2 regions of the Streptomyces sp. NPDC007929 genome follow, and region 2 is predicted to be linked to the other one. Evidence: riboswitches for the same ligand, from Rfam matches in the RefSeq annotation. Region 2 holds a riboswitch; the other holds the start of a gene.

Region 1 (4,864 bases), on a different contig from region 2:
GGGTCACCGGGGACAAGCGCGAGCACCACATCCTGGACCGTCCGCGCAACGCCCCGACCCGTACCGGTGTCGGTGTCGCGTGGGTGACCGGGTACATCATCATGCTGATCGGCGGTGGCAACGACATCGTCGCCACGCACTTCCATCTGTCGATCAACTCGGTCACCTGGTTCGTCCGGATCGGGTTCTTCCTCGGACCGGTCATCGCCTTCGTGATCACCAAGCGCATCTGCCTCGGCCTGCAGCGCCGGGACAAGGAGAAGGTGCTGCACGGCCGCGAGTCGGGCATCATCAAGCGCCTGCCGCACGGTGAGTTCATCGAGGTGCACGAGCCGCTCAGCCAGGAGCAGATGTACACGCTCACGGCGCACGAGCAGTACAAGCCGGCCGAGATCGGCCCGACGGTCGACGAGAACGGTGTCGAGCGCAAGGTGAAGGGCTCCGAGAAGCTGCGCGCCAAGCTCAGCGACGCCTACTACGGCGAGGGTGCCCAGATCCCGAAGCCCACCGCCGAGGAGTACCGGGAGATCACGAGCGGCCACGGCCACCACTGATCACTGCTTCGCCACGCCACACGAAGGGCCCCGTCCGTCCCCCAAGCTCAAAAGAGCAGGGGGTGCCCCCAGCCGGACGGGGCCCTTCGCCGTGTCCCGGGCTGGATAGGGTGGACCCCGTTGAGACTCTCGTCCCGCAGTACGGGACGCCTGACCCTGGAGCGGCTTATGAGCGCTGTGACCCCCGCTGGAGGCGACACCGCGGCGGGCCGCTCCTGGCCCCTGCTGCTGAACGGCCTGCTGGACGGCAGGCACCTGAGCGCCGACGACACCGCCTGGGCGATGGACCGGATCATGCGCGCAGAGGCGACCGAGGCGCAGATCGCCGGGTTCGTCGTGGCCCTGCGCGCCAAGGGCGAGACCGTCGAGGAGATCAACGGCCTGGTGCGCACGATGTACGAGCACGCCAACGTCATCGAGGTGCCCGGGGCGACGGTCGACATCGTCGGCACGGGCGGTGACGGCGCCAAGACCGTCAACATCTCCACGATGTCCTCGATCGTCGTCGCCGGCACCGGTGCCAAGGTCGTCAAGCACGGCAACCGCGCCGCGTCCTCGGCGTCCGGGGCCTCCGACGTGCTGGAGAAGCTCGGCGTCAACCTGGAGCTGCCCCTGCACCGGGTGACGGAGGTCGCCGAGGAGGCCGGGATCACCTTCTGCTTCGCGGTGAAGTTCCACCCGGCGCTGCGGCACGCGGGCGCCGCCCGCGGCCAGTTGGGCATCCGCACGGTCTTCAACGCCCTCGGTCCGCTCACCAACCCGGCCCGGGTCCGCTCCCAGGCCGTCGGCGTCGCGGACCCGCGCATGGCGCCGATCGTCGCGGGCGTCTTCGCCGAGCGCGGCAACTCCTCCCTGGTCTTCCGGGGCGACGACGGTCTGGACGAGCTGACCACCACGGCCACCTCCCGGGTGTGGATCGTCCGGAACGGCACGGTCACCGAGGAGGCCTTCGACCCGCGTGACGTGGGCCTCGAACTGGTCCCCGTGGAGGCCCTGCGCGGCGCCGACGCCTCGTACAACGCCGAGGTCGCACGGCGCCTCCTGGACGGCGAGACGGGGCCGGTGCGGGACGCGGTGGTGCTGAACTCGGCGGCGGCCCTGGTGGCCCTGGAGCCGACGGACGCGCCGCTGGCCGAGCAGATCCGCGCCGCGATGGTGAAGGCGGCCGAGTCGATCGACTCGGGCGCGGCCAAGCGCACGCTGGAGCGCTGGGTGGCCGCGAGCAACCGGTAGGGAACCACCGGACGGCGTCCCGCGATCCGGACTCGGGTTGCGGGACGCCGATCTCTTCGCGTACGTTCCTGATCAGGTCATGAGTGACAGTCACAAGGCCCCGGCCGACTGTCCGGCAACCCTCCGTCCGTGGCGGGGTGCCCCGGGTGAAGACCGGGCCGCAGGCAGCGAGGTCTGTGGCAAGCGCGTGACGAGGAGTCTTCCGTGAACCAGCGAATGCGATAGGGCCGCAGAGCCCCGCCTCCGCACCCCCTTTCCCCTTCCTTCCCCCGCTTGAGCCGTACGCGCTCGCGGGTGGATTCCACCTGCCTTCACGGGAGTTCCGCCATGTCTGTCTCCACCCTTGCCGCCGACCGGTCCGTTTGTGCCCCGCTGCCCGTTCTGGGGCGGGATGTCACCGTGCCGCTCGTGACCGGCGGTGAGGTCACCTACGCCGCCCTCGACTACGCCGCCAGCGCCCCGGCGCTCCAGCGGGTCTGGGACGACGTCGCCGCCTACGCGCCGTACTACGGCAGCGTCCACCGCGGCGCCGGGTACCTCTCCCAGCTCTCCACCGAGCTGTTCGAGAACGCCCGCCGGACCGTCGCGGAGTTCCTCGACTGCCGCGAGGACGACCAGGTCGTGTTCACCCGGTCCACCACCGACTCCCTCAACCTCCTCGCCGCCGCGCTCCCCGCCGACTGCCAGGTCTTCGTCTTCGAGACCGAGCACCACGCCGCCCTGCTGCCCTGGCGCGGCGCCGGGGTGACCTACCTCGACGCGCCGCGCAGCCCCCGCGAGGCCGTCGAGACCCTGGAGCGCGCCCTCGCCGACCGCGACCCGCACGGCCCCGCCCTCGTGTGTGTCACCGGCGCCTCGAACGTCACCGGTGAACTGTGGCCCGTGCGGGAGCTCACGGCGGCCGCGCACGCCCACGGTGCGCGCATCGTCCTGGACGCCGCCCAGCTGGCCCCGCACCACCAGGTCTCCGTCGCCGGCCTCGACGTCGACTGGGTCGCCTTCTCCGGGCACAAGCTGTACGCGCCCTTCGGCTCGGGCGTCCTGGCCGGGCGGGCCGACTGGCTGCGCGCGGCCGAGCCGTACCTCGCGGGCGGCGGCGCCAGCCGCAAGGTCGGCCGGCGCCAGGACGGCGCAGTGGACGTGGAGTGGCACGACAGCGCCGTCCGCCACGAGGCCGGGTCACCGAACGTCATCGGCGCCTACGCCCTCGCCTCGGCCTGCAAGGCGCTGACCGAGGCCGGCTTCGACGCCCTCGTCGCCCGTGAGCAGCACCTGGTCCAGGTGGTGCGCGACGGCCTCGCCGACGTCCCCGAGGTGCGGTTCCTGTCCCTCTTCGGGGACGAGGCGCCACGCGTCGGGGTGCTCTCCTTCGTCGTCGAGGGCTGGAACAGCTCCCACTTCGCCGCCGCCCTGTCCGCCGAGTACGGCATCGGCGTACGCGACGGGCTGTTCTGCGCCCACCCGCTGCTGCGCACCCTGCTCGGCAGCGACCCGCAGACGCAGGGGGAGTGCGGGGCGCCGGAGGCCGCGCCCGGGGAGAAGTCGCTCAACGCCATCCGGGTCAGCTTCGGCGCCGGCACGCCGGACGAGCACGTGGAGCGCTTCGTGCGGGCCGTGAAGGAGCTCGTGTCGGACGGGGCGAAGTGGAACTACCGCACGGAGGACGGGCGCTGCGTGCCGGACACCTCCGCCTGAGCCGGCAGCCGGGCGCCCAGGACGATCATCCGCAGGGCCCGTTCGGTGGCGTCCGTGAGGAGTTCGCTCGCGCGCAGCAGGGCCTCGGCAAGCTCCATCGGGGCGGGCAGGATGCCGTGACAGGCGTCCACGCCCGGCACGTCGCCCGCGCCCTCGCCGAGTGTCCCGGCCAGGGCGAGGACGGGCCGGCCGTGCAGCTTGGCGCGGCGGGCCACCTCGGCGGGGACCTTGCCGCGCGGCGTCTGGTGGTCCAGGGCCCCTTCGGCGGTGACGACCAGGTCGGCACGGGCCAGCCGGGCGTCCAGGTCGAGGTGGTCCAGCAGCACGTCGAAGCGGGGGAGCAGCCGCGCGCCCAGGGCGGCAAGCCCCGCCCCCAGACCGCCGGAGGCTCCCGTACCGGGCCCTGAGCGCAGGTCGCCGCCCGGTACGGCGGCGTCGCGGGTGAGGACGAACGCCCAGTTCTCCAGGGCCGCCGACAGCTCCTCCACCTGCGCGGGCGTCGCGCCCTTCTGCGGCCCGAAGACCCGGGCCACGCCCCGCTCACCGCACAGCACGTTGTACGGGTTGCAGGCGACGAGCAGCTCCACCTCCGCCAGCCGGGGGTCGAGGCCGGTGTGGTCGACGCGGTGCAGGCGCGTCAGCGCCCGGCCGCCGTGGGGGAGTTCGCGCCCCTCGGCGTCCAGCAGCCGCGCCCCGAGCGCCTGGAGGGCGCCCGCGCCCCCGTCCGAGGTGCCCGAGTCGCCGCAGCCGACCAGGATCCGCCGCACGCCCGTGTCGAGGGCGGCGCGGATCAGCTCGCCGACGCCGTACGTGGTCGTGACGCCCGGGTCGCGCAGGCCGCGCGGGACGAGCGAGAGGCCGGCGACCGCCGCCATCTCCACCACGGCGGTGTCCCCGCCGCCGAGGAGGGCGAAGTGCGCGGCGAGGGTCTCCCCGACCGGGCCGGTCGCCGGGGTGGGGACGATGCGTCCCCCGGTCGCGGCGGCCAGGGCGAGCGCCGTGCCCTCACCGCCGTCCACCAGCGGGACGAGGTCGATCTCGGCGCCGGGCAGGACCCGGCGCACGCCGGCCGCGATGGCGTCGGCGGCGGCCTCGGCGGACAGGGACTCCTTGAAGCCGCAGGGGGCCACGACGACACGGTTCAGCATGAGAGCTCCTCAGCGGGTGACGGAGACGCCGAGCAGCGGCCACACCGCCACGGCGAAGAACAGGACGAGCGCGGCGGTCAGCGGCGCCAGGACGGCGGACAGCCGCAGCAGGTCGCGCGGCGTGTAGGTCGGGGTGCCGGGGAGCTGCGCGAAGAGCGCCACCGGCTTGGCCGAGGCGGGCAGGGTGTGGCAGAAGCCGGCGGCGGCGGTGGAGGCGAGCGCGGCGGCCACCGG
Region 2 (4,864 bases):
GGTGAGCAGGGGCTGGGGCGTCTTGAGCGGGACGTTCTCGCTCTTGAGCGGCGGGGGTTCTCCGGGCCGGGGGTGAAGGAGCGGGCCATACGTGAGGAGCTGGGGCTCGCGCCTGTGCGGTATTTCCAGTTGCTCAATGCGTTGCTTGACGATGCTCGGGCCCTGGCTCATGACCCGGTGACGGTGAATCGGTTGCGGCGGGTTCGGGAGCGGCGGCGGTCCGAGCGGTGAGTGGGGCTTTCTGACCGTCGCGGGTGCGGGTGCGTTGTGGTTGTTCGCGCAGTTCCCCGCGCCCCTGGAGGGGCGCCCCCCCTCAGCCGATTCGATCGGCCAGCGTGGACAGCAGCTCCACCACGCCCTCCGGGCCCTGTACGACCATGTCCGCTCGTTCGCTGAGTTCCGTCACCTCGTCGCTGCCGCTGCACACCAGCAGGCCCGGGGTGCCGGTCGTGCGGAGGGTGTCGACGGCCGAGTAGGCGGGGAGGTCGCCCAGGTCGTCGCCGGCGTAGAGGATGGATCCGGCGTCGATCTCGCGGGCGTAGCCGGTCAGGGCGACGCCCTTGTCCATGCCGGGTGGGCGTAGCTCCAGGACCATGCGGCCGGGCTCGACGATCAGGCCGTGCCGGGTCGCCAGGGCGGTGAGCGGCTCGCGCAGGGCGTCGAAGGCGGCCTGGGGGTCGGCGGCCCGGCGGGTGTGCACGGCCACCGCCCGGCCCTTGTCCTCGACCCAGGTGCCGGTGCCGTCGAGCAGCCCGGGCAGCTCGGTGCGTACGGCCGCGACGCCGGGGTGCGGGTCGGGTGCGGTGATCTTGCCGCTGCGGGCGTCCCACCGCTCGGCGCCGTAGTGCCCGAGGACGACGAGGTGCTCCAGGCCGGGCGCGTCCGCGAAGCCGCCGTTGCGCACCGCGACCTCGGCCGGCCGGCCGGTGACCACCGCCACCGCGGCGACCTTCGGGGCGAGGGCGGCCAGCGCGGGCAGCGCCTCCGGATGGGCCCGGGCCAGCTCCGGGTCGGCCACGATCGGCGCGAGGGTCCCGTCGAAGTCGAGCCCGATCAGTGCCTTGCCGGGCTGTGCGAGGAGGGCGTCGAGGCCGTCCTGCCCGGCCTTCGTGGCGGGGGTGGGAAGGCTGCTCATGCGGCCCTCAGCCCCTCAACGCGTTGAGCTGGTCGACGAACCACTGTGCCGGTGGCAGTGCCGTCGCCGCCGCGGCCAGGCGCTTGCAGCGTTCGGCGCGTTCCTCCGGGCGCATCGACAGGGCCTCGTGCAGGGCCGCCGCCGTACCCGTGATGTCGTAGGGGTTCACCGTGACGGCGTCCTCGCCCAGCTCCTCGTGCGCCCCGGCCTCCCGCGACAGCACCAGCGCGCAGCCCGCGTCGGAGACCACCGGGACCTCCTTGGCGACGAGGTTCATGCCGTCGCGGATGGGGTTGACGAGGGCCACGTCGGCCAGCCGGTAGGCGGCCAGGGAGCGGGCGAAGTCGTCCTTGACGTGCAGCACGACCGGAGTCCAGCCGGGCGTGCCGTACTCGGCGTTGATCTCGTCGGCGACCCGCCGCACCTCGGCCGTGTAGTCCCGGTACACCGCGAGGTCCTGCCGGGAGGGGTAGGCGAAGGCGACGTGCACCACCCGCTCGCGCCACTCGGCGTGCGTCTCCAGCAGGCGGCGGTAGGCCAGCAGGCCGCGCACGATGTTCTTGGACAGTTCGGTGCGGTCCACCCGGACGATGGTGCGCCGGCCCTCGCCGATCTCCTGCCGCAGCGCGGTGATCCGCTCCTCGACGTCCGGCTCGTGGGCCCGCTTGCGCAGGAAGTCCGCGTCGGCGCCGAGGCCGTGCACCCCGACCCGCGTGCCGCCCAGCCCGCCCGCGAACCGCTCGGCGCACGCGGTGAACGCCTCCGCCCAGCGTTCGGTGAGGAAGCCGAGGCGGTCCGCGCCGAGCATGCCGCGCAGCACCTGCCCGGCCACGTCGTCCGGCAGCATCCGGAAGTACTCGGGCGGCGCCCACGGCGTGTGCGAGAAGTGCCCGATGCGCAGGTCGGGCCGCAGCTCGCGGAGCATGCCCGGCACCAGCGTCAGGTGGTAGTCCTGCACCACGACCGCCGCGCCCTGCCCGGCCTCCTCGGCCAGCGCCTCGGCGAACGCCCGGTTGTACGCCTCGTAGGACGCCCACTGCCGCCGGAACTCCGCGTCGAAGACCGGCTCCAGGGGTGTCTGGTAGAGCATGTGGTGCACGAACCACAGGACCGAGTTGGCGATGCCGTTGTACGCGTCGGCGTGCACGTCGGCCGGGATGTCCAGCATCCGCACGCCGTCCTCGCCGATCCCGCGCCGTACGGCCTCGCGGTCGCCGTCGGACAGCGCCGAGCACACCCACAGCGCGTCCGCGTCCGAGCCGATCGCGGAGAGCCCGGAGACCAGCCCGCCACCGCCCCGTTTGGCCTCCAGCGAGCCGTCCTCGCCCACCGTGTACGAGACGGGACCCCGGTTGGAGGCCACCAGCACCTGCGCAGCACCGTTCGTCGAAGACATAAGCCTCAACCTAGCCCGGCCCCCGAACGCTCAAACGTGCGGATCTGCCGCGTCCGGCCGAAAACCGTCCCGGTCAGGCCGCTTTCCGCGCCTGGTACTCGGCGATGTCCACCATCGGCGGACGCTCCTCGGTGTCCACGGAGTACGTCCGCGGCTCGAAGCCGTCCTCGCCTCGCTCGAACTGCGTCAGGGACGGCCGGATCAGATGCCCGCGGGCCAGCCGCAGCTGGGCCGTGCGGTAGATCGCGGCGGCCATCCGGCCCAGCGCCTGCCCGTCCTGGTGCCGGTGCTTGCGCACCCCCACGTCCACCTGGGCGAGGGCGTCCAGGCCCACCAGGTGCAGGGCGTCCACCAGCATGCCCAGCTCCACGCCGTACCCGACGGGGAAGGGCAGCTGCTCCAGCAGGGAGCGGCGGGCCGCGTACTCGCCGCCCAGCGGCTGCACGAAACCGGCCAGCTGCGGCCAGTGCATGTTCAGCAGCGGGCGCGCCATCAGCTCGGTGACCCGGCCGCCCTGCCCGGCGGCGCCGCCGAGGGGGCGGTCGTACATGGCCTTCACCAGCTCCACGTCCGGATCCGTCAGCAGCGGGCCCACGATCCCGGAGACGAAGTCGGACGAGAAGTCCCTGAGGTCCGCGTCCACGAAGCAGACGATGTCGCCGCGGGTGACCAGGAGCGAACGCCACAGCACCTCGCCCTTGCCGGGCACGGCGGGCAGGCGCGGGAGTATCGCGTCCCGGTGCACCACCCGGGCGCCCGCGGCGGCGGCCACCTCGGAGGTGCGGTCGGCGGACCCGGAGTCGACGACGACCACCTCGTCGACGAGCGGCACCTGCCGCATCAGGTCATGGCGGATGACGGAGACGATGTCGCCGACCGTCGCCTCCTCGTTGAGCGCGGGCAGCACCACGCTGACCGTCCGGCCCGTGCGCTGCTTCGCGGCGAGGATCTGGTGGAGCGGGCGCTCGTTCGCTGACCAGGAACGGGTGCTCAGCCAGCGCTCGACTTCTTCCAGCACCGTGGCGGCTCCTCTGCGTACTCTCGGCGGGACGGGTTGCCCGCCGCCGTAGCGGCTGACGGGTACAGTCATCTCGCGGTTCGGACGACTATCTCAACTGTCCGGGTCGTCGGTTACAGTCTTGAACAACGCGGATGACCATCGCATGTCCGGGGTCACCCGCCGCCTACAACCACATACAGCTCATCCAGAGGGGCAGAGGGAAACGGCCCGATGAAGCCCCGGCAACCCTCCAGTCGGTACTCGTAGGTCACTGTCGACCACCAGCGCGAGGCTCCCGGCTCGGGAAGGTGCCAAATCCGTCTCACGGCGAGATGCGTCGTGAGGAAGATGAGGAGAAAGGGCCTCGCCTCACATGGCTGCGCAGACTGTTGCAAGCACCACTGAATCCACCGTAGACCTCGGCCCCGCCGCCGCGCTCAGCTGCCGCGAGTGCGGCCACCGTGTGCCCCTCGGCCCGGTCTTCGCGTGCCAGGAGTGTTTCGGCCCGCTGGAGATCGCCTACGACTTCTCGGCCTACGACACCGAAGAGCTCCGCAAGCGCATCGAAGCGGGACCCGCGAACATCTGGCGCTACGCCCCGCTGCTGCCGGTCCCGGCCGACGTCGCGGACAAGCCGAACATCAACCCCGGCTGGACCAAGCTCGTCAAGGCCGACAACCTCGCGCGCGAGCTGGGCGTCGACGCCGGCAAGCTGTTCGTGAAGGACGACTCCGGCAACCCCACGCACTCCTTCAAGGACCGCGTCGTCGCCCAGGCCCTGGAGGCCGCGCGCGCCTTCGGCTTCACCACGCTCTCCTGCTCCTCCACCGGCAACCTGGCCGGTGCGGTGGGCGCCGCCGCGGCCCGCGCCGGGTTCCGCTCCTGCGTGTTCATCCCGCACGACCTGGAGCAGGGCAAGGTCGTCATGGCCGCGGTCTACGGCGGCGAGCTCGTCGGCATCGAGGGCAACTACGACGACGTGAACCGCTTCTGCTCCGAGCTGATCGGCGACCCGGCCGGCGAGGGCTGGGGCTTCGTCAACGTCAACCTGCGGCCGTACTACGCCGAGGGCTCCAAGACCCTCGCGTACGAGATCTGCGAGCAGCTCGGCTGGAAGCTCCCCGACCAGCTGGTCGTGCCGATCGCCTCCGGCTCGCAGCTGACGAAGATCGACAAGGGGCTCCAGGAGCTGATCAAGCTCGGTCTGGTCGAGGACAAGCCGTACAAGATCTTCGGTGCGCAGGCCGAGGGGTGCTCGCCGGTGTCCGTCGCCTACAAGGCCGGGCATGACGTGGTGCGCCCGCAGAAGCCGAACACGATCGCCAAGTCGCTG

Evidence for each region. Region 2 has a riboswitch for S-adenosylmethionine ahead of thrC (threonine synthase). Riboswitches for the same ligand answer to the same signal wherever they lie in the genome.
Region 1: it holds a riboswitch for S-adenosylmethionine, as region 2 does, so the genes downstream of both, ACFZDE_RS32810 (aminotransferase class V-fold PLP-dependent enzyme) here and thrC (threonine synthase) in region 2, are expected to answer to the same signal.

The regions. Positions count from the first base shown of each region.
Region 1 is NZ_JBIBKD010000011.1:288,747-293,610, reverse strand. It holds gene ACFZDE_RS32820 (cytochrome b N-terminal domain-containing protein) at 1-554, shown strand, start outside; gene trpD (anthranilate phosphoribosyltransferase) at 723-1,787, shown strand; SAM riboswitch class IV at 1,863-1,979, shown strand; gene ACFZDE_RS32810 (aminotransferase class V-fold PLP-dependent enzyme) at 2,115-3,482, shown strand; gene ACFZDE_RS32805 (glycerate kinase) at 3,437-4,630, opposite strand; gene ACFZDE_RS32800 (SLC13 family permease) at 4,640-4,864, opposite strand, start outside.
Region 2 is NZ_JBIBKD010000006.1:161,617-166,480, forward strand. It holds gene ACFZDE_RS21510 (DUF3263 domain-containing protein) at 1-231, shown strand, start outside; gene otsB (trehalose-phosphatase) at 314-1,135, opposite strand; gene ACFZDE_RS21520 (trehalose-6-phosphate synthase) at 1,143-2,531, opposite strand; gene ACFZDE_RS21525 (glucosyl-3-phosphoglycerate synthase) at 2,605-3,549, opposite strand; SAM riboswitch class I at 3,730-3,886, shown strand; gene thrC (threonine synthase) at 3,905-4,864, shown strand, end outside.